3 regions of the Streptomyces sp. NPDC048196 genome follow, and region 2 is predicted to be linked to each of the others. Evidence: riboswitches for the same ligand, from Rfam matches in the RefSeq annotation. Region 2 holds a riboswitch; each other region holds the start of a gene.

Region 1 (9,499 bases), on a different contig from region 2:
ACCGCGCCCGACCCGGGCGGCGTCCAGCGGGCCGCGGCCAACAAGAAGCTCGACACCCAGCTCGCCGGACTCAGCGCCGGCGCCGACGACTTCCGCGACCGGGCCAGCCGCACCCAGGAACGGCTCGACCTCAAGGAACGCCAGGCGCAGGAGCGCAAGCGGAAGGCGGAGGAGGCCGCCCGCAAGGAGGCGCTGCGCCCGAAGTTCGTACTGCCCGTGACCCAGCACGGACTCAGCGCGCTCTTCGGCCAGGCCGGCGTGAACTGGATGTCCGTGCACACCGGAATCGACTTCCCGGTCAGCTACGGCACCCCGGTCATGTCCGCCACCGACGGCACCGTCCGGACCCAGTGGAACTCCGCCTACGGCAACATGGCGATCGTGACCGCGCCGGACGGCACGGAGACCTGGTACTGCCACCTGAGCAGCACCAAGATCCGGTCGGGTTCGGTCAAGGCCGGTGAGCAGATTGCCTATTCGGGCAACTCCGGCAACTCCACCGGCCCGCATCTGCACTTCGAGGTGCGTCCCGGGGGCGGCGCGGCGGTCGACCCGATCCCGTGGCTGCGCAGCCACGGCCTCAACCCCAACTGACGCCCGGCGCACCGTTCCCGCAGCGCCGGCCACCGGCCGGCGCCCAGGACTCCGTCAGAGCTGCCAGGCCTTTGTCAGAGCTTCTCCACCGGCGCGTACCGCAGCAGCAGCCGCTTGGGCTTCTCGCCGCCGAAGTCGATCGTCGCCTCGGAGTTGTCCCCGCTGCCCTTGACGGCGACGACCGTGCCCAGCCCGAAGCTGTCGTGGGTGACACGGTCACCGACGGCCAGCGAGACCACCTGGCGGTCATTGGTCCGGCGGGTGGCGAAACCGCTCGGCCCCTTGGCGCGGGACGAGGAGAACGACGAGCCGATGCCCCCGCCGAAGCCGCCACCGCCGGCCCGGGACGACAGCCCGCCCATCGACGCGGACGGCGTCGCCGGGCCGGTCCGCTTCCACTCGACGTAGTCGTCCGGGATCTCCTCCAGGAACCGCGACGGCGGGTTGTACGACGGCTGGCCCCAGGCGCTGCGCATCGTCGAGCGGGTGACGTACAGCCGCTCGCGGGCGCGGGTGATGCCGACGTACGCCAGCCGGCGCTCCTCCTCCAGCTCCTTGGTCTGGCCCAGCGCGCGCATGTGCGGGAAGACGCCGTCCTCCATGCCGGTCAGGAAGACCACGGGGAATTCCAGGCCCTTGGCGGTGTGCAGCGTCATGAGGGTGACCACGCCGCTGCCTTCCTCGTCCTCGTCGGGGATCTGGTCGGAGTCGGCGACCAGCGCGACCTGTTCGAGGAAGTCGGAGAGGGTGCCCGGATTCTCCTCGCCACGGTCCTGCTCGAATTCCAGGGCGACCGCGGCGAGTTCCTGGAGGTTCTCGATCCGGGTCTCGTCCTGCGGGTCGGTGGACGCCTGGAGTTCGGCGAGGTAGCCCGTGCGCTCCAGCACGGCCTCCAGGATCGTGGCGGGCCCGGCGCCGGACTCCACGATCGTCCGCAGCTCCTCCATCAGGACGTTGAAGCGCTTGACGGCGTTGGCGGAGCGGGCCGCCATGCCGTACGCCTCGTCGACCCGGCGCAGGGCCTGCGGGAAGGTGATCTTCTCGCGGAGCGACAGGGCGTCGATCATCGCCTCGGCGCGCTCGCCGATGCCGCGCTTGGGGACGTTCAGGATGCGGCGCAGCGGGACGCTGTCCTCGGGGTTGGCGAGCACGCGCAGGTACGCGAGGACGTCGCGGACCTCCTTGCGCTCGTAGAAGCGCACTCCGCCGACGACCTTGTAGGGCAGCCCGACCCGGATGAGGATCTCCTCGAAGACACGGGACTGGGCGTTGGTGCGGTAGAAGACGGCGACGTCGCCGGCCTTGGCGTCGCCGGCGTCGGTCAGCCGGTCGATCTCGTCGGCGACGAACTGCGCCTCGTCGTGCTCGGTGTCGGCGACATAGCCGTTGATCTTGGCGCCGGCGCCGGCGTCGGTCCAGAGGTTCTTGGGGCGGCGGTTCTCGTTGCGCTCGATGACGGCGTTGGCGGCGGACAGGATCGTCTGCGAGGAGCGGTAGTTCTGCTCCAGCAGGATCGTGGTCGCGTCCGGGTAGTCCTCCTCGAACTGGAGGATGTTGCGGATCGTGGCGCCGCGGAAGGCGTAGATCGACTGGTCGGCGTCACCGACGACGCACAGCTCGGCGGCGGGGATGTCGGCGGTGCCGGTGCCCACGAGCTCGCGGACGAGGGTGTACTGGGCGTGGTTGGTGTCCTGGTACTCGTCGACGAGGACGTGCCGGAAGCGGCGGCGGTAGTGCTCGGCGACGTCCGGGAAGGCCTGGAGGAGGTTGACCGTCGTCATGATGATGTCGTCGAAGTCCAGGGCGTTGGCCTCGCGCAGCCGCGCCTGGTACATCGCGTACGCCTCGGCCAGCGTCTTCTCGAATCCGTCGGCCGCGGTCCCGGCGAAGGTCTCCTCGTCGATGAGCTCGTTCTTGAGGTTGGAGATCTTCGCGCTGAAGGACTTGGGCGGGAAGCGCTTGGGGTCGAGGTCCAGATCGCGGCAGACCAGGGACATCAGGCGCTTGGAGTCGGCGGCGTCGTAGATCGAGAAGGAGGACGTGAAGCCCAGCTTCTTGGACTCGCGGCGCAGGATCCGCACGCAGGCGCTGTGGAAGGTGGAGACCCACATGGCGTTGGCGCGCGGGCCGACCAGCTGCTCGACGCGCTCCTTCATCTCGCCGGCGGCCTTGTTCGTGAAGGTGATCGCGAGGATCTGGCCGGGGTGGACGTGCCGCTCGGCGAGCAGGTGCGCGATGCGGTGGGTGAGCACCCGGGTCTTGCCGGATCCGGCGCCGGCGACGATCAGCAGCGGGCTGCCGGTGTGCACCACGGCGGCCTTCTGCTGGTCGTTGAGCCCCTCAAGCAGCGCGGCGGGGTCGAGGGCCGGGCGGGCGGCGCCGTCGCGGTAGTACGCGTCCCTGGGCACGGGCGCGTCGAACCGCCCGCCGAACAGGTCGGCGGGGATCTCCTCGGGGACCGGCCCGTGCTCGTCCTCGGGGGGCGGCGGGGGCTCCTCGTCCTTGTGGCCGAGGTCCGCCAGGAAGCTGTCGTCAAAGAGGCTGCTCATCGCCCACCGAGTCTAGGCCGCCGCACCGACAGCGTGCCGGGGACTGTGGACAAGTGGCCGGGACGGCCGGAGAACGGGCGTTGCGGACGGCGGCCGCGCACACCGCCCGAAAGCGGAACGATATCGCTCAGGTCACGAAAAGGTTTCGGGCATATCGAACATCAGCCTTCACAGGAGCCACACGAGTTGGCTAACGTCCTCGCTCAGGCAGCCCGCCTCCCCGCGAACGACAGCGTCCGCACGGGCCGCCGACGCCGAGTCCGGCCCTGCCCGCGACGTGTCCCTCCGGTCACGCCCGGGTCACCCGGAGCCGGGGACCCACCAGCAACACCGGGGTGAATCGATCCGTCCGACCGACGCCAGCGGACGTACGGACCGTAGGGCACGGCCTTCCGTCAGCGACACCGCCCGAACCCGACAGCTAACCCGGTAGGCGGTCCACGGAAGGAGTTGCCGGCCTTGGCGTCCCATCGCAAGCCGCGCACCAGCGTTCTCACCTCGCCCGGGAGCCGCCGTACGGCGGCCGGGCTCACCACCGCCGCGCTCGCCTCGGTCACCCTGCTCTCGCAGACCGCCGACGCCGCCGCCCCCAGAGCCCCCCGGCCCACCATCGAAGACGTCAAGCAGAAGGTCGACGGCCTCTACCGGCAGGCCGAGGTGGCCACCCAGAAGTACAACGCCGCCAAGGAGCGCGCCGATCACCAGCGCGAGACCGTGGACGGGTTGCTCGACGCCGCGGCCAAGCGGGCCGAGAAGATGAACGCGTCCCGGCGGGAGCTCGGGACGTTCGCCTCGGCGCAGTACCGTACCGGCGGGATGAACCCGACCGCGCAGCTGATGCTCGCCAAGGACCCGCAGCAGTTCTTCGACCGCAGCCACCTGATGGAGCGGCTGACCGGGCGGCAGCAACAGGCCGTCAGCGACTACCAGCAGCAGGCCGCGGCGGCCGCCCGGCAGCGGGCCGAGGCGTCCCGCAGCCTGGATCAGCTGCAGAATTCGCAGGCCGCCCTGAAGGAGTCCAAGCGCTCCGTGCAGCAGAAGCTGGCCGAGGCTCGGCAGCTGCTGTCCCGGCTGACCGCCCAGGAGAAGGCGCGGCTGGCCGAACTGGAGCGCCGGAAGGAGGCGGCGGCCAAGCGCCGGGCCGAGGAGGAGGCGCGCAAGCAGCAGGAGCGCGAGCGGCAGCGGCAGCACGACGGCGGCTCCACCGGCGGCCGGACCGGCGGGGACACCGGCGGCTCCACCGGGGGCTCGACCGGAGGCTCGCAGTCCACCAAGGCCGAGAAGGCCCTCGCGTTCGCCCGCGCCCAGATCGGCAAGCCGTACGTCTGGGGCGCCACCGGGCCCTCGTCCTACGACTGCTCGGGGCTGACCCAGGCGGCGTGGAAAGCGGCCGGGGTCGTTCTGCCGCGCACCACCTGGGAACAGGTCAAGGTCGGCCAGCGGGTGGCGACCAAGGACCTGCAACCCGGTGACCTGGTCTTCTTCTTCGACGACATCAGCCACGTCGGCATGTACATAGGCGGCGGCAAGATGATCCACGCACCGCACCCGGGCGCGAACGTCCGGGAGGAGTCGATCTACTACATGCCGATCTACGGGAGCGTCCGCCTGGGCTGACGCCCGGCCCCGCTCCCCCTTGGCCCACCCCCCACGGAAACCCCCCACACGCCACCGCGCGGCCCTCGCCTCCGGATCCCGGAGTGCGACGACCGCGCGGTGTGCTGCTGTGGGGGCGCCGTTGCCGGGCCCTGGGCACTAGGGGCCGGGGTCGGCGGCCGGCGTTCTCAGGTCCGGCCGGCGTTCTCAGGTCCAGAGGACGGCGATGAAGATGTTGGCCATCGTGAGGCCGCCGACCGCGCCGAACAGCGCCTTGTCGATCTGCTCCTCGTCCCGCTTGACGTAGACCAGTGCCAGGATCACCACCAGGACGGCCATCTTGATGCCGATCTTGATGTTGTTGACCGGGTGGTCCTGCGCCTGGTTGAGGCCGACCAGCACGATGCCCGTGACCAGCATCGTCAGCGCGCCGTGCAGCATGGCCGGAACGAACCGGGCGGTGCCCGCACCCATCGCCTTCATCTGCGTCAGGAAGCCGCCCAGCAGGGAGGCGATGCCGATGATGTGCAGGCCGACGAAGATATTGATGACTACGTCCATGGGGCCGGATCGTATCCGCCGCATAGCACGCCCTTTTCGGCAGGGCGTCCACATTCGCCGCTTCGGTCAGCGCGGAGCGGCCCCGGCGACCGGGCGATGACGCTCCGGTCAGCCGCGTTCGGGCAGCGGTCGAAACCGGACAATGCCGTGCAAGTGAGCCCATCCCCGTGACAGCCGGGCTTAGCGTCCTCCTCCAGGCGGCCGACTCCCGCCCCGCCGCAAGGGAAGGAAGTGACGGCCACCGTGGCCTCGCACCGCAAGCCCAGGCAGCATCCGCTCGCCTCGCTCACCGGCGGCTCGCGCACCGCGCGCACCGCCCGTACGGCCGCCACGCTGGCCCTCGCCGGCGCCGCCACCGCCACCGCCTTCGACGGCACCGGCCAGGCGGCGGACCTCTCCACCCCCGCCCAGGTCAAGGGCCGGGTCGATGCGCTGTACCAGGAGGCAGAGGTGGCCACACAGAAGTACGACGGCGCGCAGGAAGCCGCGGAGACCGCACGCGAGGAGCTGAGCAGACTGCAGGACGAGGCCGCCCGCAGGACCCAGAAGCTGAACACCGCGCGGGCCGGGCTGGGCGCCCTGGCCGCCTCCCAGTACCGCTCCGGCGGCGTGGACCCGACCGTACGGCTGCTGCTGTCCGCCGATCCGCAGCGCTATCTGGAGGGCGCCGCGGTGCTGGAGCGGACGGGGGCCCACCAGGCGAGCGCGGTGGCCGGGTACGCGCGCCGGCTCGGCAGCGTGCGGCAGGTCCGGCAACGGGCCGAGGAGACCGCGGAACGGCTGACCCGGAACGAGTCCACGCTGAAGAAGCACCGGGTCACCGTCGTCCGGAAACTGGACGCCGCGGAGCAGCTGCTGGCCCGGCTGACGGCGGAACAGCGGGGCCGGATGGCCGGACGGGACGGCTCCCGGGCCGGGACGGCGGGCGGCCGGGCGGACCGCGGGGGCGGCGGGCGGGACGGCGGTCTGCTCGGCGGGATCCCCACCGGCTCGGCGGCCGCGGCCACCGCCTCCGCGCAGCAGGCGCCCAACGCGCGGGCCGCCCGGGCGGTGGCGTTCGCCTACGCCGCGCTCGGCAAGCCGTACGTCTGGGGCGCCACCGGGCCCGCCGCGTACGACTGCTCGGGGCTGACCCAGGCCGCGTGGCGGTCCGGCGGGGTCGCCCTCCCGCGCACGACCTACACCCAGATCAACGCCGGCCCGCGCATCGACCGTTCCCAACTGGCGCCCGGGGACCTGGTGTTCTTCTACACGGCCGTCAGTCACGTGGGGCTCTACATCGGCGACGGGAAGATGATCCACGCACCGCATCCGGGCGCACCGGTGCGGATCTCGCCGATCGACCAGATGCCCTTCGCGGGCGCCACGCGGCCGGCGTAGGGGCCACACGCCCGGCGCCGGGGGTACGTCGCCCGGCGCCGGTGGTCGGGGGCCGGTGCTCGGAGCCCGGTCTGCTGGCTCAGGCCCGCAGTTGCAGGCCCAGCCAGCGGAAGATCTCCGGCACCTGGTTGCGCCACACCACCGTGGTGTGGCCGCCGGCGTTCGCCGCTATCTGGTGCACGGTGACCGTCGTCGGGCGCTTCGCGAGCTGCCGGAGGCCGAGGCCCGCCTGATAGCCGTCGCCGGCCGCGCCCGACACGTACAGGGCGGTGCGCGGCGGGCGGCCGGCCGCGTTGGCGGCCTTCAGGATGTGCAGCGGGTTGGACTGCACACGCAGCGCGGGGTCCTTGCCGGCGAGCGAATCGGGCTCCAGCGCCGGGTCGTTGTAACCGGACATGGCGACCGCGGCGCGGTAGCGGTCCGGGTGGGCCAGGGCCAGCTTGGCGGCGCAGTGGGCGCCGGCCGAGTAGCCCGCCAGGGCCCAGGAGTGCGGCCGGTCGCCGGCCCGGAAATTGTCGACGATCATCTGGCGGACGTCGACGGTCAGCCAGCTGTCCGCGTTGACCTTGCCGGTGATGTTGACGCAGCCGGTGTCGGCGCCGGTGAGGAGGGTGGTGCGCGGCGCCACGAGGATGGCGGGCTTGATCTCGCCGCGCTGCATCTTCGGGCCGAGCTGCTCGGCGACGTGCAGTGCGCCGAACCAGGCCTTCGCCGACCCGGGGTACCCGGGCAGCAGCTCGACGACCGGGAACTTCTTGTTCCGGAACGCGGGGTCGTTGTACTGCGGCGGCAGCCAGACGTACACCTCGCCGACCACGCCCGAGATGCGGCCCTTGAGGTTGGTCATCTGGACGCCGGGGCCCACCTTCGGGTCGTCCGCGGGCCGGAACTGCTGGATCTGCCGGGGCTGGTTCTTGATCTGCCGGCCGCCCATGCCGTCCGGTCCGAGGTCCTTCGCGACCGCGACGTGGCTGTCGGTGCCGAGCAGGTCGCCCCAGGTGTCGTAGAGGTTGTTCGCGTTGTTGACCAGGACGAACACCACGGTGATGGCGGTGATCTGGGCGAACAGCAGCATCAGCAGCCGCGCGAGACCACGCAGCAGCGGCGGGCCGGCTATCCGGCTCCAGATGGCGAGCGGCAGCACAACGGCGATGACCAGCAGCGCGATCGAGGTGAGGAAGAAGGGCGTGCCCGTCAGGCTCATCGGGAACTCGCTTCCAGGAACGCATGACGCGAAGGACGTGGGGTGGGGTGGTTCGGGCCCCGCCTTCGGCAGTGAGCCTCTCCGCGCCCTTAGATGGCGATCCGCGTGGTCCTGGTTGCCCGTCTTTGGTCCTTCTTTACGCCCTTCTTCACACCCCCCTTCACGTCCCGTGTGGTGCGTGTGGGGTCAGTGTGACCTCCGTCCCACCGTCCCCGCACCGCCCGCCCGCCGTGCCTGCTGCCTCCCGGGCCGGCCCCTCCGTCAGACCAGGCGGCGGGCCGCGGCCCAGCGGGTCAGCTCGTTGCGGTTGGACAGCTGGAGCTTGCGCAGCACCGCCGAGACATGCGATTCGACCGTCTTCACGGAGATGAACATCTGCTTCGCGCACTCCTTGTACGCATAGCCGCGGGCGATCATCCGCAGCACCTCGCGCTCGCGCTGGGTGAGGCGGTCCAGGTCCTCGTCGATCGGCGGGGCGTCCGTCGAGGCGAAGGCGTCCAGGACGAAGCCGGCCAGCCGCGGGGAGAAGACCGCATCGCCGTCCGCCACCCGGAAGATCGCGCTGATCAGGTCCGTGCCGGTGATCGTCTTGGTGACGTAGCCGCGGGCGCCGCCACGGATGACGCCGATGACGTCCTCCGCCGCGTCGGAGACCGACAGGGCGAGGAAGCGGACCGGCTTCTCGGGGTCGGCCATCATCGTGGCGCTGCGGCGCAGCACCTCGGCGCCGCCGCCCCCGGGGAGGTGGACGTCCAGGAGGACGACCTCGGGGCGGGTGGCGGTGATGACCGTGATCGCCTGGTCGACGTCGGCGGCCTCGCCGACCACCTCGACGCGGGTCCGCCCGGTCTCGCCGATCTCGGCCTGGACGCCCGTACGGAACATCCGGTGGTCGTCGACCAACACCACCCGTACGGTGCGGTCGCCGTCCTCCGCGCCGCCGTTGCCGTCCTGCTGCACGCCCTCGCTGCTCATGTCTTCCGTCCGTCCCTCGGTGTCTGCCCGGTCATCATCCCGTGTCCTGCCCGGCCCGGTCATGCGTCGGACTCCTGCGCGGTGCGCTCCATCTCCAGCTCGACGACCGTGCCGCCCTCGGGGGCGGAGCGCAGCCGGGCGGTGCCGCCGTGGCGCTCCATGCGGCCGATGATCGATTCGCGGACGCCCATCCGGTCGGCGGGGACGGCGTCCAGGTCGAATCCGGGACCGCGGTCGCGCACCGAGACGAAGACCGATGAGCCCTCCACCTCGGCGAACACCTGGACCGCGCCGCCCTCGCCGCCGTATTTGGCGGCATTGACCATCGCCTCGCGCGCGGCCTGCATCTGGGCGCCCAGCGCCTCGTCCAGCGGGCAGTCGCCGACGACCACGACCTCGATCGGGACGCCGTGGTGGTCCTCCACCTCGGCGGCGGCCTTGCGCACCGCCTCCGCGAGCGTGGCCGGCTCCTCGTCCTCCTCCTTGCCACGGCCTTCGGGTTTGTAGAGCCAGGCGCGCAGTTCGCGTTCCTGGGCCCGGGCCAGCCGCGCCACCTCGCGGGGGTCGTCGGCGTTGCGCTGGATCAGGGTGAGGGTGTGCAGCACGGAGTCGTGGACGTGGGCGGCGACCTCGGCGCGCT
Region 2 (9,499 bases):
GGCGAGCGCAGCGCCAACCTGATGACGCATCTGCTCAACATCGACCCGCCGGACCACACCCGGCTGCGCCGGCTGGTCAGCAAGGCGTTCACACCCCGTCGGGTGGCCGAGTTCGCGCCCCGGGTGCAAGAGCTGACCGATCACCTCATCGACGGGTTCGCCGGCCGCGGCGAGGCCGATCTGATCCACGAGTTCGCGTTCCCGCTGCCGATCTACGCGATCTGTGACCTGCTGGGCGTCCCGCGCGAGGACCAGGACGACTTCCGGGACTGGGCGGGCATGATGATCCGGCACGGGGGAGGGCCGCGCGGCGGGGTCGCGCGGTCGGTGAAGAAGATGCGCGGCTATCTCGCCGAGCTGATCCACCGCAAGCGGGAGGCGCTGCCGGCCGTGCCGACGCCCGGTGAGGACCTGATCTCCGGGCTGATCCGAGCCTCGGACCACGGTGAGCACCTCACCGAGAACGAGGCCGCCGCGATGGCGTTCATCCTGCTCTTCGCCGGTTTCGAGACCACCGTCAACCTCATCGGCAACGGTCTCCACGCCCTGCTGGGCCACCCCGCCCAGCGCGAGCTGCTGCAGAAGTCGCTGGCGGCGGGCGACACCGAGCTGCTGACCACCGGCGTCGAGGAGCTGCTCCGCTTCGACGGCCCCGTGGAGCTGGCGACCTGGCGGTTCGCCACCGAGGAGCTGACCCTGGGCGGGCAGCGGATCGCCGAGGGGGACCCCGTCCTGGTCGTCCTGGCCGCCGCCGACCGTGACCCGGCGCGCTTCCCCGAGCCGGACGTGCTCGACCTGACCCGGCGTGACAATCAGCATCTGGGCTACGGGCACGGCATCCACTACTGCCTGGGCGCCCCGCTCGCCCGGCTCGAAGGGCAGACCGCGCTCGCCACGCTGCTGACCCGGCTTCCGGACATCCGGCTTGCGGTGGAACCGGGCGAATTGCGCTGGCGCGGCGGGCTCATCATGCGCGGACTGCGGTCGCTGCCGGTGGAGTTCGCGCCCGAGCGGCCCTGACCAGCGGCGAAGGCCGGTGGTGACAGAGCGTCAGGACGTGACCTGCGCGTGATCTTTGCTACACCGACTTGTGACTACCCGTGACCCCGGCTACCTTTCGATCCACGATCGACGGCTCCTCGAACACATTGCCGAGGAAGCCGCCGGATCGCGACAACTCAACCGCCGCGCGAAAGGCATCCGCATGCGTTCCGGGAACGGCCGACACCGTCGCCCCCGTCAAGCACCGGCCATCTTTGTCACGGCGGGAGTGACCGGCTCGGCACTCGCACTGCCCCTGCTCTCCGCCAGTGGCGCGCACGCCGCCGACACCGCGACCTGGGACCGGGTCGCCCAGTGCGAGAGCGGCGGCATCTGGAGCTCGGACACCGGCAACGGCTTCTACGGGGGCCTCCAGCTCACCCAGGACATGTGGGACCGGCACGGCGGCGGGGCCTACGCCTCGCGGCCCGACCTCGCCAGCCGCGCCCAGCAGATCGCGGTGGCCGAGACGATCCTCGACGACCTCGGCCCGGACGCCTGGCCGAGCTGTGCGGTGAACGCCGGCCTGACGAAGGACGGCCGGGCGCCGCAGGTCGACCCGGGCGGCACCAGCGCCCCGATACCCGACCCCTCGGACGACGACGGCTCCACCGGCTCCACCGGGATGCACGACGGAACGGCCGACAACCCCGGTGGCGATGCGGGTGACGAGCCGGCCGGTGACGAGCCGTCGCAGACCACGCCGTCCCCGTCCACTCCCGCCCCCTCGGACTCCGCCGGCACCGGCGAATCGTCCCCCGGCCCCGACCGGACCTCCGGGCCGTCCGGCGACGCGACACCGGGCGACCGGGGCGAGGACCCGTCCGGCACCCCCGGCCCCTCCGACGACGGCAGCGGCACGGACGACGGCAGCGGTACGGGCTCCGCGGACGGCACGGCCTCCGACGGGCCGCAGGACGGGTCGCAGGGCGGTACGGGGACGGACGGCGTGCCGGGCGGTTCGGGCCGGCACCGCGGCGGCGCGGACCCGGGCGAGGAGGACGGCACCGGCCGGACGGCCGGCGGGCGGCACGCCTCGCGCGGTGACGACGCGCACCGGACGCCCCCGGCGGGCGGCGACGGGTACACCGTGCAGCCGGGTGACAGCCTGTCAGCGATCGCCCAGGCGCACCGGCTGCCGGGTGGCTGGCCGGCGCTCTACGACCGCAACGAGGACGTCGTCGGCTCCGACGCGGACCTGATCCAACCAGGTCAGCAGCTCGATCTCGGCCAGTCCGCAGGGTAGTTCGCCGGTTTTGGCCCGCTTTGGCGAAAGTGAGACAAGCGTCTCGTTGTGGGGCGGTGGGCCCCGAAGGGTCCACCGCCGTCGCACCGGTCCCCACCTGCGGGTTTACGACCCCTCCGTGATCAAAAATGGTCAACTCGGTCCAGTTGGGGGGGTTTGAACGCCACGGGGATTCCTGATTACGGTCATCACCGCTCGCCAAAGCGGGCCCCTTCGATCACACGCCGAATCCTGCCGGTGGTCGGAGGCAGTTGACGCGCAAGCGCCGTAGGCAGGAGCGGGGGAACCAAGGTAGGCGCCGGCCCGGCCCGTGAAAGCGGGTCAGCCGGCTTGGGGTGAAGCCCGGTGCCCATGGCACCGGCCGGGCGACTCATCAGTCCGAACCCGACAGCTCACCTCGCAGGCGTCGGTGAGGAAACGAACGAACCATGCTGATCAACAAGGGCAAGCACCGTCGTCCCTCCAAGGCCGTCCGCGTCGCCACGCTCGCCGGTGTCGCCGGTGCCGCCGTGGCCGTCCCGCTGATGGGCGCCACCTCCGCTTCCGCCGCCTCCGTCGCCACCTGGGACAAGGTCGCCCAGTGCGAGTCCGGCGGCAACTGGTCGATCAACACCGGTAACGGCTACTACGGTGGCCTGCAGTTCTCCAACTCCAGCTGGGCCGCCGCCGGCGGCACCAAGTACGCGCCGCGCGCGGACCTCGCCACCAAGTCCCAGCAGATCGCCGCCGCCGAGAAGCTCCTCGCCCTCCAGGGCCCGGGTGCCTGGTCCTGCGCCGGCGCCGGCGGCCTGACCTCCGGCGGTCCGTCCCCCGACCTGAACACCAGCGCCCCGGTGGCCAAGTCCGCGCCGGCGAAGAGCGACGCCGCCGTCAAGCGCACCCCGGCCGCCCCGAAGCACGAGAGCGCCCCGGCCGCCCCGAAGAAGAACCAGGGCCACGGCAACTACACCGTCAAGGCGGGCGACACCCTCGCCAAGATCGCCAAGGCGCACGGCACCCACTGGAAGGCCGTCTACGCGGCCAACAAGTCCGTCATCGGCGGCAACCCCAACCTGATCTTCCCGGGCCAGAAGCTGCACGTCTGAGCCATCCCCGCACCGGGACACCCCTGGTGAGACCGGCCCCGTCCGGCGCGCCCCTCCCCCCGGCGCGCCGCGGCGGGGCTTCTGTCGTATCCCCCGTCCTTCCCACCGCCGTCCCCGCCACCGCCGGCCGGCCGTTCCGCCGGACTTTCCCCGCTCGGCGAACGTTGCGGCAAACGCCCCATGAGCTGGGCCTTTGCGCTGCTTGTGGGGTTATTCCGTCCCACGGAGCGGGCCAAGGGCAGGCGGACGCCCCCCGGGCCGTTAGGCTCGTGCTGCAACTCCAGACACCCATGAAGGAGACAACGTGCCGTCCATCGACGTCGTCGTAGCCCGCGAAATTCTCGACTCGCGAGGTAATCCCACGGTCGAGGTCGAGGTCGGCCTCGACGACGGCAGCACCGGCCGTGCCGCCGTGCCGTCCGGCGCCTCGACCGGCGCCTTCGAGGCCATCGAGCTCCGCGACGGCGACCCCAACCGCTACCTCGGCAAGGGCGTGGAGAAGGCCGTCCTGGCCGTCATCGAGCAGATCGGCCCGGAGCTCGTCGGCTACGACGCGACCGAGCAGCGGCTGATCGACCAGGCCATGTTCGACCTGGACGCCACCGACAACAAGGGCTCGCTCGGCGCCAACGCCATCCTCGGCGTCTCCCTCGCCGTCGCGCACGCCGCCTCCGAGGCCAGCGACCTCCCGCTGTTCCGCTACCTGGGCGGCCCGAACGCGCACGTCCTGCCCGTGCCGATGATGAACATCCTGAACGGCGGCTCGCACGCCGACTCCAACGTGGACATCCAGGAGTTCATGATCGCCCCGATCGGCGCGGAGTCCTTCTCCGAGGCCCTGCGCTGGGGCGCCGAGGTCTACCACACCCTCAAGAAGGTCCTGAAGGAGCGCGGTCTGTCGACCGGCCTGGGCGACGAGGGCGGCTTCGCCCCGAACCTCGGCTCCAACCGCGAGGCCCTCGACCTCATCCTGGAAGCCATCAAGCAGGCCGGCTACGCCCCCGGCCAGGACATCGCGCTCGCCCTGGACGTCGCCGCCTCCGAGTTCTACAAGGACGGCTCGTACCAGTTCGAGGGCCAGTCCCGCTCGGCCGCCCAGATGACCGAGTACTACGCGGAGCTCGTCGACGCGTACCCGCTGGTCTCCATCGAGGACCCGCTGTTCGAGGACGACTGGGCCGGCTGGAAGGTCATCACCGACAAGCTCGGCGCCAAGGTCCAGCTGGTCGGTGACGACCTGTTCGTCACCAACCCCGAGCGCCTGGCCCGCGGCATCGAGGAGGGCTCCGCCAACGCCCTTCTGGTCAAGGTCAACCAGATCGGCTCGCTGACCGAGACCCTGGACGCCGTCGAGCTGGCCCAGCGCAACGGCTTCAAGTGCATGATGTCGCACCGCTCCGGCGAGACCGAGGACGTCACCATCGCCGACCTCGCCGTCGCCACCAACTGCGGCCAGATCAAGACCGGCGCCCCGGCCCGCTCCGAGCGCGTCGCCAAGTACAACCAGCTGCTGCGCATCGAGGAGATCCTCGACGACGCCGCGGTGTACGCCGGCCGCAGCGCGTTCCCCCGCTTCAAGGGCTGACGCTCCGAAGCGCGGCGCCCCGCGGTTCCGCCGGGGCGGCCCGACCCGGGGCCCGAAAGGGCTGATCGGGCGAGCCGACCGCCCAGCGCCCCGTACGTCCCCGGCGACGGTCCCGTACCGTTGCCGGGGACGTACCTGCTTGAAGCAGACCGGCGTCCGTCAGTGAAGGGGAGACGACGTGCCCGCGGACCGGTTCTCGACCGCGACCCGACTCAAGGCGCTCGGCGAGCAGGCCGCCGCCCGCGTCTACCGCGCCCGGCCGGCCCGCCGCAACCGCCTCACCGGCCGCGCCGCCCTGCTGGCCCTGGTGATGTGCTCGCTGGTGGTCGCGCTCGCGTACCCGATAAGGCAGTACGTCTCCCAGCGCTCCGACATCGCCGACCAGCGCCGCAAGGCCCGGGACGCGGGCGCCGAGCTGGACCGGCTGCGCGAGCAGAAGGCCCGCTGGCAGGACCCCGAGTACGTCCGCCAACAGGCCCGCCGGCACCTGCACTACGTCATGCCGGGCGAGACCGGATACATCGTCCAGGACGGCTCCGGCACCGCCGCCGCCCCCAAGGGGACGCAGGCCGCGCAGCGCCCCTGGTACGACAACCTCTGGCACGCGGTCGACGCGGCCGACAAGCGGTAGCGCCGGCTCCGGCCGGGCCGCCGGTGTGCCCGGCCCGTACCGCCGGCGCGCGCCGCCCCGTACTGTCGACAGGGACGGCACGCACCGCCGTACCGCTGTCCCGTCGTCCCGGTCGTCCCGTCGTCCCGCCGTTTCACCCATCACCTCACCGAAAGCGCCCATGGAAACCCCTCCGCCCCAGACCGAGCCCACCGAGCCCACCGCCGCGGACATCGCCGCCTTCAAGGAGCAGCTCGGCCGCCCGCCGCGCGGCCTGCGCGCCATCGCGCACCGCTGCCCGTGCGGCCAGCCGGACGTCGTCGAGACGGCGCCGCGCCTGGAGGACGGCACGCCCTTCCCCACGCTCTACTACCTCACCTGCCCGCGCGCGGCCTCCGCGATCGGCACGCTGGAGGCCGACGGCGTGATGAAGGAGATGACCGAGCGGCTGGCGACCGACCCGGAGCTGGCCGCCGCCTACCGCGCGGCCCACGAGGACTACATCCGGCGGCGGGACGCCATCGAGGTGCTGGCGGGTTTCCCCAGCGCGGGCGGCATGCCCGACCGGGTCAAGTGCCTGCACGTCCTCGTCGGCCACTCGCTGGCGGCCGGGCCGGGCGTCAACCCGCTCGGTGACGAGGCGATCGCCATGCTGCCGGAGTGGTGGAAGAAGGGCCCCTGCGTGAGCCCGTGCAGCGAGCACCACAGCCCGAGCAACGGCCAGAACGACACCGAGAACGACACCGAGAACGTCACCGAGCACGCCACCGGGACCGACGAGGGAGAGTCCGAGTGAAGCGCGTCGCCGCCGTCGACTGCGGTACGAACTCCATCCGCCTGCTGGTCGCGGACGTCGACCCCGCCACCGGCGAGCTGAAGGAGCTCGACCGCCGGATGCAGATCGTCCGGCTGGGCCAGGACGTGGACCGCACCGGGCGGCTGGCACCGGAGGCGCTGGAGCGGACCTTCGCGGCCTGCCGGGAGTACGCCGCGGTGATCAAGGGCCTGGGTGCCGAGCGGGTCCGTTTCGTGGCGACCTCGGCCTCCCGGGACGCGGAGAACCGCGCGGACTTCGTGCGCGGCGTGGTGGACATCCTGGGCGTGGAGCCCGAGGTGATCACCGGCGACCAGGAGGCGGAGTTCTCCTTCAACGGCGCCACCAAGGAGCTCACCGGCCGCCCCGATCTGGCCAGGCCGTTCCTGGTGGTGGACATCGGCGGCGGCTCGACCGAGTTCGTCCTCGGCGATGATTCCGTGCGGGCCGCCCGCTCGGTCGACGTCGGCTGCGTGCGGATGACCGAACGGCACCTGGTGCACAACGGCGAGATCAGCGACCCGCCGACCGCCGCCCGGATCGCCGCCATGAAGGCCGACATCGCCAAGGCCCTGGACCACGCGGAGGAGGCCGTCCCGCTGGCCGAGGCCGCCACCCTGGTGGGCCTGGCCGGCTCGGTGACCACCGTCGCCGCGATCGCCCTGGGCCTCACCCACTACGACTCCGAGGCCATCCACCACTCCCGCATCCCGCTGGCGAAGGTCCGCGAGATCACCGACCGGCTGCTGACCGCCACCCACGCCGAGCGCGCGGCCATCCCGGTCATGCACCCGGGCCGGGTCGACGTCATCGGCGCAGGCGCCCTCGTCCTGCTGGCGATCATGGAACGCACCGGCGCCGAGGAGGTCGTGGTCAGCGAACACGACATCCTGGACGGCATCGCCTGGAGCATCGCGGACCGAGGCCCGACGGGCGGGACGGCGGTCTGACGGACGGGACGGCAGGGGTCGGCAACGGCCTCTGCCGTGCGGTGTTTTGGGCGGGTGGTTCGCCGTCCGGGCGGGATTCGGGGGCGTTCGGCGGGCTTCGTGGGCGTCCCGTGAAAGAAAGTTCGTGAAATCCTTCACATGAAAAACCCTCCTGTCGGGCGAACAATCTGACCCTGCGACGCTCATTCGAAGGCTCCAGGGCCCTTCGACCCGGAGAATGCGCGGGTTCCGGCGGCTCGGCCGTGTGCTCCCGCAGGGTGTGGTGGGTCACCCGGATGGCCTACAAGGCCTGATCAACGGGGGTCTCCAACGCCTCGCGTACTACGGTGGTTCCGGCCCGCGCTATGGCGTCCGTCACGAAGCCGGCGGAGTGTAGCAGATGCCCCTCGGGTCCTTGTGAAGGGGCTCACGAGCGACCCCCCATCTGGGGGTGGATACTCGATTGCATGAGCACCACGGAGCGTCCCAGGATCCTCGTAGTAGGCGGTGGGTACGTAGGCCTGTACGCAGCTCGGCGCATTCTCAAGAAGATGCGCTACGGCGAGGCGACCGTCACGGTCGTCGACCCGCGGTCGTACATGACCTATCAGCCCTTCCTCCCCGAAGCCGCCGCCGGCAGCATCTCCCCCCGGCACGTCGTCGTCCCGCTGCGACGCGTGCTGCCGAAGGCGGAGGTCCTCACCGGCCGGGTCACCACCATCGATCAGGACCGCAAGGTCGCCACGATCGCCCCGCTGGTCGGCGAGGCGTACGAGCTGCCCTTCGACTACCTGGTGATCGCGCTCGGCGCGGTCTCCCGCACCTTCCCGATCCCCGGCCTCGCCGAGAACGGCATCGGCATGAAGGGCATCGAGGAGGCCATCGGGCTGCGCAACCACGTCCTGGAGCAGCTGGACAAGGCCGACTCCACGACCGACGAAGAGGTCCGCCGCAAGGCGCTGACCTTCGTCTTCGTCGGCGGTGGCTTCGCCGGTGCGGAGACCGTCGGTGAGGTCGAGGACATGGCCCGCGACGCCGCGAAGTACTACAACAACGTGAAGCGCGAGGACATGCGCTTCCTGCTGGTCGACGTCGCCGACAAGATCCTCCCCGAGGTCGGTCCCAAGCTCGGTGCGTACGGCAAGGAGCACCTGGAGTCCCGCGGCGTCGAGGTCTACCTCAAGACCGGCATGGACTCCTGCGTCGACGGCCACGTCAAGCTGAACAACGGCCTTGAGGTCGACTCCAACACCATCGTGTGGACCGCGGGCGTCAAGCCCAACCCGGCGCTGGCCCGCTTCGGCCTGCCGCTCGGCCCGCGCGGTCACGTCGACACCGCCCCGACCCTCCAGGTGCAGGGCACCGACCACATCTGGGCCGCCGGCGACAACGCCCAGGTCCCGGACCTGGTCGGCCGCAAGAACGGCAACGAGAACGCCTGGTGCCCGCCGAACGCGCAGCACGCGCTGCGGCAGGCCAAGGTCCTCGGCGACAACGTGGTCTCCGGTATGCGGGGCTTCCCGCAGAAGGACTACAGCCACGCCAACAAGGGTGCGGTCGCCGGTCTCGGCCTGCACAAGGGCGTCGCGATGATCGTCATGGGCAAGATGAAGATCAAGCTCAAGGGCCGTCTCGCCTGGTACATGCACCGCGCGTACCACGGCATGGCGATGCCGACGTTCAACCGCAAGATCCGGGTCTTCGCCGACTGGACGCTGGCGATGTTCCTCAAGCGCGAGGTGGTCTCGCTCGGCGCCATGGAGAACCCCCGCGAGGAGTTCTACGAGGCGGCCAAGCCGGCCCCCGCACCGGCCGCGGCCGGCTCCGGCGACAAGCCGAAGGCCAAGGCAAGCTGATTCACCGGTCGGGTACGGGAGTACTCCGACCAGCCCGAAGGGCGTCCGCCATCCGTGGGGCGGACGCCCTTCGGCATGTCCGCAAACGTGTCCGCTCTGGCGAAAAGCGTCCCGGGTGAGGTTCTCTTACCAGCGAACGGGACTAACGGGACGCCCCGTTGGCGTTTACGTGGTGGGTGAAACTTCTTTGCCCGACTCGTCAACACGGAGGTGTGCGACATGGCCGACGCCGCTGGACGGCTCACCAAGCTCGCCGAGGAGGTGCTGGGAGCCCCGCTCCCGGTGCGCATCCGCGCCTGGGACCGCAGCGAGTCCGGCCCGCCGGGGGCGCCC
Region 3 (9,499 bases), on a different contig from region 2:
CCCGCAGCACCTTCAGGTACTCGGGGGAGTGGAACGACATCCCGCCCGCGCCCTGCACCACCGGCTCGACGATCACCGCCGCCAGCTCGTCGGCGTGCCGGCCGATCAGCTCGCGCAGCTGGTCCGCGTACGCCGGGTCGGCCGGGGCGTCGAAACCGGGCGGCGGGGTGTCCGCGAAGACCTGCCGCGGCAGCACCCCCTGCCACAGCTCGTGCATCCCGCCGTCCGGATCGCACACCGACATCGGCTGCCAGGTGTCGCCGTGGTAGCCGCCCCGCCAGGTCAGCAGCCGCTGTTTGCGGGGCTTTCCCAGGGAACGCCAGTACTGCAGGCACATCTTCACGGCGACCTCGACCGACACCGAACCGGAGTCGGCGAGGAAGACGTGCTGCAGCGGCTCCGGCGTGATGTCGACCAGCCGCTTGGCCAGCCGCACCGCGGGCTCGTGGGTGAGCCCGCCGAACATCACATGGCTCATCCGCTCCAGCTGGCCGCGGGCGGCGTCGTTCAGCACCGGGTGGTTGTAGCCGTGCACCGCCGACCACCAGGAGGACATCCCGTCCACCAACTCGTCGTGCCCCTCGGCCGGTTCGGCCAGCCGCAGCCGGACACCGGAGGCCGACTCGACCAGCAGCGGCGCGGCGGTGCCGGGCATCGGCCCGTACGGGTGCCAGACGTGCTGCCGGTCCAGGGCGAGCAGTTCGCGGGGCCCGAGCGGCTCAGGCATTGGGCGGGAGGTCGGTACCGGCGCCGCGGCGGCGCACCGACACCAGATCGCGGCGGGCCTCGTCGGACGGGGCGGGGACGGTGGCGGCGGGTGCCTCGGCGTCCGTCTCCGGGGCCGCGGCCGCGTGCTCGCCGCACGGCCGGCGGTGCTCGGGCAGCGTCGTGGTGTCCGTGCCCTCCACCTCGAAGCCGGCGTCCTCGATCATCGCCAGGTCGTCCTTGCCGGCCTGGCCCTCGCTGGTCAGGTAGTCGCCCAGGAAGATGGAGTTGACCAGGTGCAGGGCCAGCGGCTGCAGACTGCGCAGATGCACCTCGCGACCGCCGGCCAGCCGCACCTCGATGTCCGGGCAGACGAACCGGACCATCGCCAGGATGCGCAGCGCACGCTGCGGGGTGAGGTTCCACTCCTTGGCGAGCGGGGTGCCCTCGAACGGGATCAGGAAGTTGACCGGCACCGAGTCCGGGTCCAGCTCACGCAGCGCGAACACCACGTCCACGAGGTCGGCGTCGCTCTCGCCCATACCGGCGATCAGTCCGGAGCAGGCGGACATGCCCGCGGCCTGGGCCTGCTGGACGGTGGAGACCCGGTCGGAGAAGTCATGCGTGGTGCAGATGTCGCCGTAGGTGGCTTCCGAGGTGTTGAGGTTGTGGTTGTAGGCATCGGCACCCGCCGCGCGCAGCCGCTCGGCCTGGCCGTCGGAGAGCAGTCCCAGACAAGCGCACACCTCCACGCCCTCGTTCTGCTCCTTGATCGCGGCGATGGTCTCCGAGACCCGGTCCACGTCCTTGTCCGTCGGGCCGCGGCCGCTGGCCACCAGGCACACCCGCTTGGCGCCGCCGGCCAACCCGGCGGCGGCCGCCTTGGAGGCGTCATCGGGCTTCAGCCAGGTGTACTTGAGGATCTCGGCCTTCGACCCCAGCCGCTGCGAGCAGTACGAGCAGTCCTCCGGGCACAGGCCCGACTTGAGGTTGACGAGGTAGTTGAGCTTGACCCGCCGCCCGAACCACTGGCGGCGCACCTTTCCGGCCGCGGCCACGACGTCGAGCAGTTCGTCATCGGAAGTCGCCAGCACGGCCAGCGCCTCTTCACGGGTCGGCAACTCGCGCCGCAGTCCCTTGTCCACCAGTGTGTTCAGCAGGTCCATGGCGATGATCCTGTCCTACGCCCCCGCCCCCGGCCAAGGAGGATTCCCACAACGCGCGTCGATCGGGGTGTGTGTATCGCCACACCGTGACCGGGCGGAACGACCGCTAACGTCTATCGACAGCCCACAATCGAGCCCCCGACGAAGGACGCCGATGCCGCAGGACTCCGCCGCGCTGCCGCTGCGCGACACCGCGCCCCCGCCCGCCGCCGGCCCGGCGCCCGGCTCGGCCTTCGACTGGCTCGACACCGCCCGCGCCGAACGCCAACGCGCCGGCCTGGTCCGCGCGCTGCGCCCCCGCCCGGCCGACTGCCCGCTGCTCGACCTGTCCGGAAACGACTATCTCGGACTCTCCCGGCATCCCGAGGTCACCCACGCCGCGGCCGAGGCCGCGCAGCTCTGGGGCGCCGGCGCCACCGGCTCGCGGCTGGTCTCCGGCAGCACCGAACTCCACGCCCGGCTGGAGGCGGAACTCGCCGCGTTCTGCGGCTTCGAGGCGGCTCTGGTGCTCTCGTCCGGATATGCCGCGAATCTCGCCGCGGTCACCGCGCTGACCGCACCCGGCACCCTGGTCGTCTCCGACGCCGGCAACCATGCCTCCCTCATCGACGGCTGCCGGCTCTCCCGGGCCCGCACCGAGGTCGCCCCGCACGCCGACCCCGAGGCCGTACGCCGCACCCTGGCCGGCCACAGCGGGCGGGCGCTGGTGGTCACCGACTCGGTGTTCTCGGTCGACGGCGACGCCGCACCGCTGCCCGCTCTGGCCGCCGCCTGCCGGTCGCACGGCGCCGCGCTGCTCGTCGACGACGCCCATGGGCTGGGTGTCCTCGGTGACGGCGGCCGGGGGGCGCTCGCGGCGGCCGGACTGGCCGGGGACCCCGACGTGGTCGCCACCGTGACGCTCTCCAAGTCGCTCGGCTCCCAGGGCGGCGCGGTGCTCGGCCCGGCCCGGGTCATCGAGCACCTGGTCAACACCGCCCGGACGTTCATCTTCGACACCGGCCTGGCCCCCGCCGCGGCCGGCGGCGCGCTGGCCGCGCTGCGGCTGATCGGCCGCGAACCCGAGCGCGCCGCCCGGGCCGGGGAGGTCGCCCGCGCACTGCACCGCCGGCTCACCGCGGCCGGTCTGACGGCGGTACGGCCGGACGCCGCGGTGGTGTCCGTCCGCGCCCCCTCGCCGGAGGCCGCGGTCCGCTGGGCCGCCGACTGCCGCACGGCCGGTCTCGCGGTCGGCTGCTTCCGCCCGCCGTCCGTGCCGGACGGGATCTCCCGGCTGCGGCTCACCGCCCGCGCGGACCTGACGGAGGGGCAGCTCGACCAAGCGGTGGAGACGATCGTCGCCACCGCGCCGTCGATGATCTGATCCTCGGTGACGCTGGGTGACCGGCACGGCGTCCCCTATCCGGTCTCCCGTCGCAGAGTTCACCGCATCGAGCGATAGATATCTGTAGATGTTGCTGGATCGAGCACCACACCGGGGGCACGGGTGGCAGTCTGGCGCTCCAGCAGAAGCCCGAGGCCGCATCGTTGACCCGAGCGGCACGCCGGCTCACCGGTCAGCGGACCGGAGCCGGCCTCGGTGGGAAAGGGACGGCGTCGCGATGGCAGACCACCAGGAATCCGCACTCACCCTGCCGAGCGCCCCGGAATCGGTCCGCCTCGCCCGCGGACACGCCCTCGCGGTGCTCACCGAATGGGGTCTGCCCGCCGCTTCCGCCACCGCCGACGCGGTCCGCCTGATCGTCTCCGAACTCGCCACCAACGCCGTCCAGCACACCTTCGGACGGTCCCCGACCTTCACCCTCGAACTCCGCCTGGACCGCGACGAGGAACTGCGCGTCGGGGTCACCGACAGTCACCCGCGCCGCCCGCGCCGGCTGCCCGCCGCGGTCCAGCAGGACAACGGCCGGGGGCTGGTCATCATCCGCTTCCTCGCCGCGGAGGCCGGCGGCCGGCTCTCCGTCGTCCCGACCGACACCGGCGGCAAGACCGTCTGGATCAGCCTGCCCTGGCGGATCGCGGTCGGCTGACGGCGCGGCCGTCACGGAGGGCCGCCGTAACGGAAGGCCGCCGTGATGGGAAGCCCGCTGTGAGGGGAAGCCCGACGTCACGGCACGGCGGGGCGGCCGAACGCGCCGCGCGGCGGCGCGCACCGGGCGCCCCGCGCGCCGGGAGCTTCACGCGCTGGAAGCCCCGCGAGCCGGAGGCCACCACCGGCGCCCTGCCCACGCAGCGGCTACGGCTCAGCCGCGTCCGCCGACCGGCACCATCAGCACCTCCGCGCCCACCGGTACGAACCCCGCGGCCAGCAGGGCACGGACGCTGCGGGCGTTGCCGGGGGCGGCCTGGGCCCAGAGCCGTTCGCCCGCCGGTATGAGATGGCGGGCGGCGTGCGCCAGCCGGCGGCCGAGACCGCGGCCCTGGCCGGCGGCCTCGACCTCCACCGCCAGCTCAAGGCGGCCGGCCACGCCCCGGCCGATGACCAGCGTCCCGCCGTCCCCGGTCGTCCAGACCCGCACCTCGTCGCGGTGGCGCAGGGCCCGCACGATCCGCGGATGGCTGCGGTCCGTGGTCTCCACCAGCTCCAGCGGCGGCGGGCCGGGCAGTGCCTCGGCGACCGTGGCCAGGTCGATGTTGTTGGCCTCGCGGCCGGTCCGCTCACCCAGCGCGGTGAGGAACGGCGGGCTGAGCGGTCCGGCGAGGTCGCCGGGGGCTGTCCGGTCGTGCACCCAGGACGGCTCCACGTCCGCGAACACCACGGCATGGCAGGTGAACGACACCACGCCCACGTCCCGCGGGGACGGCGGGGGCAGCACCGTCACCGAACCGTCCGCGGGCGGGAAGCAGCCCCGCGCCGCGGCCGTAAGCACCTTGCTCAGTTCCGAGGTCACCCCGTCAAGTTACCGGGGCCCACTGACACTTCACCGAGCGTCCGGCGTCGCCGCAGCTCAGCGCACTCTTCCGTACGAGACCGCGCGGCTCCAGATCCTCTCCAGCCGCACCACGCTGCCGGCCTTGGGCGCATGCCACATCCGGCCGTGCCCGGCGTAGATGCCGACGTGGTAGATGCCGGTGCCCGAGTGGAAGAAGACCAGGTCCCCGCGTTTCCGGGCGGCGGCCGGGATGTGCCGGGTCTGGCCGTACTGCTGCGCGGCGGTGCGTGGCAGCTCCCGGCCGGCGCGCTTGAACGAGTACACCGTCAGGCCCGAACAGTCGAAGCGGTACGGCCCCATGGCCCCGTACTGGTAGGGCGAGCCCCGCTTGGAGGCCGCGATCCGCAGCGCATGTGCGGAGACGGTCGCGGCCTCGGCGTCGGCGGTGGTTCCCGGGGCGAGCGTGGTCCCGCCGAGCGTGGCCAGTGCCAGTGCGGACACGGCGCCGGCGCGGGCCAGCAGATGTGGCGTATGCGTGCGCACGGTCATGCGCAAACCCTTCGTCAGCCGCCTGCGAAGGAAGACCTGTCGGGTTCGGGCAGGCGAAGATGCCCGGCCGCTTCCACGGCTTCACCCCAAGGAGTCCGTCGGGCCGTGCGGGCCCCGGACCCCGTACTGCTCGGGTCCTCCGCTCCCGCCGATCCACACGCATCGACCGGACATCCGGCACGGCGGCGGGATTAGGCGCCCGGCCGGACCGCCCCGTCGCTGTGGCGGGGTCTTGTCGTCGAAGGGATCCTCACGCACCCGCCACCCGAATTCCGAGTTGAAAATGCCGAATGTGACATGCGCCACAGTTGCGCCGAATGGTGGGATTTGCCCCGTTACGCGCTTGAGAGGCGCCTGCGGCACCCCCCGGACCTGGGGCGAAACATCGGTAACCGCAGTAATTCCGGTGCCCCGCGCAATTCGTCGCCCCCTTACCGCACGCGCGGACGCTACGCCGTCCGGGCAGCGCGGGCGCGCGTGTCGGCTCAGGGTTCCCGGGCCGGCGGCACCGTCACGTATCCGGCCCGGCGTTCCCCGTCCAGCACCCGCAGGGCCCGGGCCAGCGTCTCGCCGTGCCGCTCGTGCTCGCCCCGGTTGTGCATCAGCGTCAGCGCGTCCCGTAGTTCGGCGGCCTTGCTCACCAGTGCCTGAGCGGCGCGCAGGGCTTGGTAGGTGCCGCCGCCGCGGGCCGGGTTGATCCGGCCCAGCAGGTCGAGCGCCTCCAGGTAGCAGTCGATCAGCTGCCCCTCGGCGCGGGTCAGCGCGGGCAGCGGCGGGGTCTCCGGCGGCCACATCCGGCTCACCGCCCCGCGTGCTGGTCGGCCGACTGCTTGCGGTTACGGGTGAGCCCGTCGATCAGGCCGTACGCCTGCGCGGCCGGGGCGTCGAAGATCTTGTCGCGCTCGATGTCCGCGGCGATCCGCTCGCGGGGCTGACCGGTGTGCAGCGCCAGCATCTCCTCCAGCATGGCGCGGCTGCGCAGCAGTTCCTGCGCCTGGATGTAGAGGTCGCTGGCCTGGCCCTCGAACGGTTCGCTCACCGACGGCTGGTGGATCAGCACCCGGGCGCCCGGGAGCGCCAGCCGCTTGCCGGGGGCGCCGGCGGCCAGCAGCACCGCGGCGGAGGACGCGGCCTGCCCCAGGCAGACGGTCTCCACGTCGCACGACACGAAGCGCATCGTGTCGTAGATCGCGGTCATCGCGGTGACCGAGCCGCCGGGGGAGTTGATGTAGAGCGAGATGTCCCGCTCGGGCGCGGCGTGTTCGAGGTGGATCAGCTGCGCCATGACGTCGTTGGCGGCGGTGTCGTCGATCGGGGTCCCCAGGAAGATGATCCGCTCGCTCAGCAGCTTGGAGTACGGGTCCATCGTCACCGTCCCCTGCGTGGTGCGCTCGGTGAACTCCGGAAGGACGTAGCGGGCGGTCGGTCGCAGCATGGCCGGCCCCTTTCCTCTGTAGAAAATGTACAGGACGTACATCCCGTTAGAATGGGACCCGATTTTAGTGATCAAGTCAAATGCCCAGGTCAGATGGGGCTTTTTGCTCCTTGGTGAGGGCTCATGTCTCACATCACTTGTCACCGTTTGGGGGGCGTCCATGGTCAGCCTGGTCCGCGAGCTTGTCGTGATTCGCCGCGGTAGGGCCGAGGTCGGCACGCCGGACGACGTTCCTTGCCTGTTCCCGGGCGGTCGTCCAGGGTGCCCTGTCACCGACAGCCAGATCGGCAAGCGCCTCCCCGACATCGGGATCCGAACCAAACAGGATCGGTCCGCTTGCCCGCGCTCATGCCCAGCGCACCGTGAACGAGCCGTGGCTTGCGGCCGCTTCGGTCGATGAGAATCAGCGCGAATCATCGTCAGCATGAACAGGGCTCCCATACCGATAGTGGCGAGCAGGGCGCCTCGGTCGTTGAAGCCGATGTCGGTGCAGAGCGTCGGCGCGTAGCAGAAGGATCGTGTTGATACCGCCGAGGTTCTGGAAGAACACCGGCAACATGCCGATGGTGAAGGCCGGTCTGAGCCGCTGCGACAGCAGTTGTCCGAGAGCCAGCGGAGCACTCGCCCATGTCGCACGGTGGGTCCGCTCGACCTCCGCCAGCTCGTCTTCGGCAGCCCCGTCACCACCACGAAGCCGGGTCAGCACCTGCTGAGCCTGATCACTGCGGCCATGCGCGACCAGCCAGCGGGGACTTTCCGGCTGGCTGACGATGCCGGAGGCGAGGAGCACACCGGGAGCCAGGCCCAGCCCGAGTGTCCCTGGCTCCGCATCTGCCGTCAGCCGCGGAGCCCGTCGGTGGCGGGCAACGAGCTCACTGTGCAGCAGGGCCGAGCGGAGGGGACGGCTTCCGGCGGGGCTCGTGCAGGGGCCGGGATGGAAGGACGAGCCGAGGCAAGCGGGAGCGGAGTCGGGAGAAGGCCGGTCAGGGAGGGGTGGCCACAGCGCTGAGATAGTCGGCCACGTCGGCCACGTCCCGGATCCGGTTCGCGTCGGCTTCAGACACGGCGCCGAGGATTTCCGGTGCAAGGGCGACCGGGACTCCCAGCCGCTCCATGCACTTGAGCGCCGTGCTTCGGCACGCCGCGGCGATCGTTTGCCTGTCGAAGATGGACGGCAGCCTCATGCCGCGTTCGACGGCGACGAGGAGTGCCATCTGCGCGAAGCGCTCCGCACCTGATGCCCGGGAGCATCACGAAGGCAGCTCGCCTTCTGGACGCAGGCCTGTGGGAAGCGGCTTGATCGACGCTGAGGTCTGCAGTTGTTCGACTCCATGGGGCACGATCTGGTCTCCGGCCTGACCACGTCGGTCGCCATGGCGGCGGCACGGAACGCCCGGCGCGGCGGTGGCGACCTGGCCGACGTCGTCGGCTCCGTCGACCAGGCGCTCGCCCAGTGGCTGCCCGACCACTTCTGCACCGGCGTGCTGTGCCGGCTCGACGCGGTCGCCGGGGTACTGCAATGGGTCAACTGCGGCCACCCGCACCGCTGTTGATCCGTGCCCAGCGGGTGCTCGACGGCATGCTGGACAGCCCTCCGCAGCCTCCGATCGGCCTGGCCGGCCCCCTCGCCCCGGCGGTCCGGGAGGTCCACGAGACAACCCTGCAACCGGACGACTGCGTCCTGCTCTCCACCGACGGCCTCCTAGGGGCTCGCGACGCGGACGGTGCGGAGTTCGGCCTCGACCGGTTCACCGACTTCATCATCCACTCCTCCGCCGCCGGTCAGCGCCCGGCCGAGGTGCTGCGGCTGCTCACCCACGCCATCCTCGACCACCAGCGAAAAACCAACTGCGGGACGACGTAACCATCCTGCTCTTCGAATGGCGCCCGCAGCACCGGTGACGCGTTATCGCACCGAGCCTCGCCAGGCTCCTGGGCGGCCTTCGGGAAGGCGGTCAACAGGTGGTTGGGGCGAGTCAGTGGCTGTTTGCGAGTTCACCGCTGAGTTTGCGGTGAAGGTGGGCGCTGGGGTCGTTCAGCCCGGTGATTTCGACGGTCTTGCCGCGCTGGGCGTACTTGGTCTCGATGGCGTCGAGGGCGGCGACGGAGGAGGCGTCCCAGACGTGGGTGGCGGACAGGTCGATGACGACCTTGTCGGGGTCGGTGGCGTAGTTGAACCGGGTGACCAGGTCGTTGGAGGAGGCGAAGAACAGTTCACCGGTGACCCGGTAGACGACCTGGGTGCCGTCCGGATCGACGACCGCGGTGACGTCGGCGAGGTGGGCGACGCGCTTGGCGAAGACGACCATGGCGGTGAGGGTGCCGACGACGACGCCGATGGCCAGGTTGTGGGTGGCGACCACGACGGCGACGGTGAGCACCATGACGGTGATCTCGCCCGCGGGCATCCGCTTGAGGGTCTGGGGCGCGATCGAGTGCCGGTCGAACGTCGCGAACGACACCATCACCATCACGGCGACCAGGGCAGCCATGGGGATGTCGGAGACGACCGGGCCGAACACGATGCACAGCACCATCAGGAACGCGCCCGCGAGGAAGGTGGACAGGCGGGTGCGGGCGCCGGAAACCCGTACGTTGATCATGGTCTGGCCGATCATGGCGCAGCCGCCCATGCCGCCGAAGAAGCCGGTGACGATGTTGGCGATGCCCTGGCCGATGGACTCGCGGGTCTTGTTGGAGCGGGTGTCGGTGATGTCATCGACGAGTTTGGCCGTCATCAGCGACTCCATCAGGCCCACCAACGCCATGGC

Evidence for each region. Region 2 has a riboswitch for cyclic di-AMP ahead of AB0E02_RS28185 (transglycosylase family protein). Riboswitches for the same ligand answer to the same signal wherever they lie in the genome.
Region 1: another riboswitch for cyclic di-AMP. It lies ahead of AB0E02_RS16180 (NlpC/P60 family protein); the one in region 2 lies ahead of AB0E02_RS28185 (transglycosylase family protein).
Region 3: another riboswitch for cyclic di-AMP. It lies ahead of AB0E02_RS31090 (NlpC/P60 family protein); the one in region 2 lies ahead of AB0E02_RS28185 (transglycosylase family protein).

The regions. Positions count from the first base shown of each region.
Region 1 is NZ_JBEZMM010000013.1:56,865-66,363, reverse strand. It holds gene AB0E02_RS16190 (peptidoglycan DD-metalloendopeptidase family protein) at 1-594, shown strand, start outside; gene pcrA (DNA helicase PcrA) at 669-3,143, opposite strand; cyclic di-AMP (ydaO/yuaA leader) riboswitch at 3,426-3,595, shown strand; gene AB0E02_RS16180 (NlpC/P60 family protein) at 3,603-4,760, shown strand; gene AB0E02_RS16175 (hypothetical protein) at 4,947-5,300, opposite strand; gene AB0E02_RS16170 (NlpC/P60 family protein) at 5,532-6,680, shown strand; gene AB0E02_RS16165 (alpha/beta hydrolase-fold protein) at 6,760-7,884, opposite strand; gene AB0E02_RS16160 (response regulator transcription factor) at 8,146-8,859, opposite strand; gene AB0E02_RS16155 (PspC domain-containing protein) at 8,919-9,499, opposite strand, start outside.
Region 2 is NZ_JBEZMM010000036.1:49,226-58,724, forward strand. It holds gene AB0E02_RS28175 (cytochrome P450) at 1-1,020, shown strand, start outside; gene AB0E02_RS28180 (transglycosylase family protein) at 1,271-2,287, shown strand; cyclic di-AMP (ydaO/yuaA leader) riboswitch at 2,500-2,708, shown strand; gene AB0E02_RS28185 (transglycosylase family protein) at 2,716-3,372, shown strand; gene eno (phosphopyruvate hydratase) at 3,677-4,957, shown strand; gene AB0E02_RS28195 (septum formation initiator family protein) at 5,136-5,588, shown strand; gene AB0E02_RS28200 (DUF501 domain-containing protein) at 5,749-6,363, shown strand; gene AB0E02_RS28205 (Ppx/GppA phosphatase family protein) at 6,360-7,331, shown strand; gene AB0E02_RS28210 (NAD(P)/FAD-dependent oxidoreductase) at 7,778-9,166, shown strand; gene AB0E02_RS28215 (cyclopropane-fatty-acyl-phospholipid synthase family protein) at 9,386-9,499, shown strand, end outside.
Region 3 is NZ_JBEZMM010000045.1:41,614-51,112, reverse strand. It holds gene AB0E02_RS31115 (adenosylmethionine--8-amino-7-oxononanoate transaminase) at 1-727, opposite strand, end outside; gene bioB (biotin synthase BioB) at 720-1,871, opposite strand; gene AB0E02_RS31105 (8-amino-7-oxononanoate synthase) at 2,026-3,234, shown strand; gene AB0E02_RS31100 (ATP-binding protein) at 3,473-3,901, shown strand; gene AB0E02_RS31095 (GNAT family protein) at 4,115-4,762, opposite strand; gene AB0E02_RS31090 (NlpC/P60 family protein) at 4,820-5,293, opposite strand; cyclic di-AMP (ydaO/yuaA leader) riboswitch at 5,298-5,471, opposite strand; gene AB0E02_RS31085 (hypothetical protein) at 5,779-6,087, opposite strand; gene AB0E02_RS31080 (ATP-dependent Clp protease proteolytic subunit) at 6,093-6,728, opposite strand; gene AB0E02_RS31075 (MFS transporter) at 7,132-7,518, opposite strand; gene AB0E02_RS31070 (hypothetical protein) at 7,712-7,942, opposite strand; partial or broken gene AB0E02_RS31065 (PP2C family protein-serine/threonine phosphatase) at 8,060-8,592, shown strand; gene AB0E02_RS31060 (SulP family inorganic anion transporter) at 8,705-9,499, opposite strand, start outside.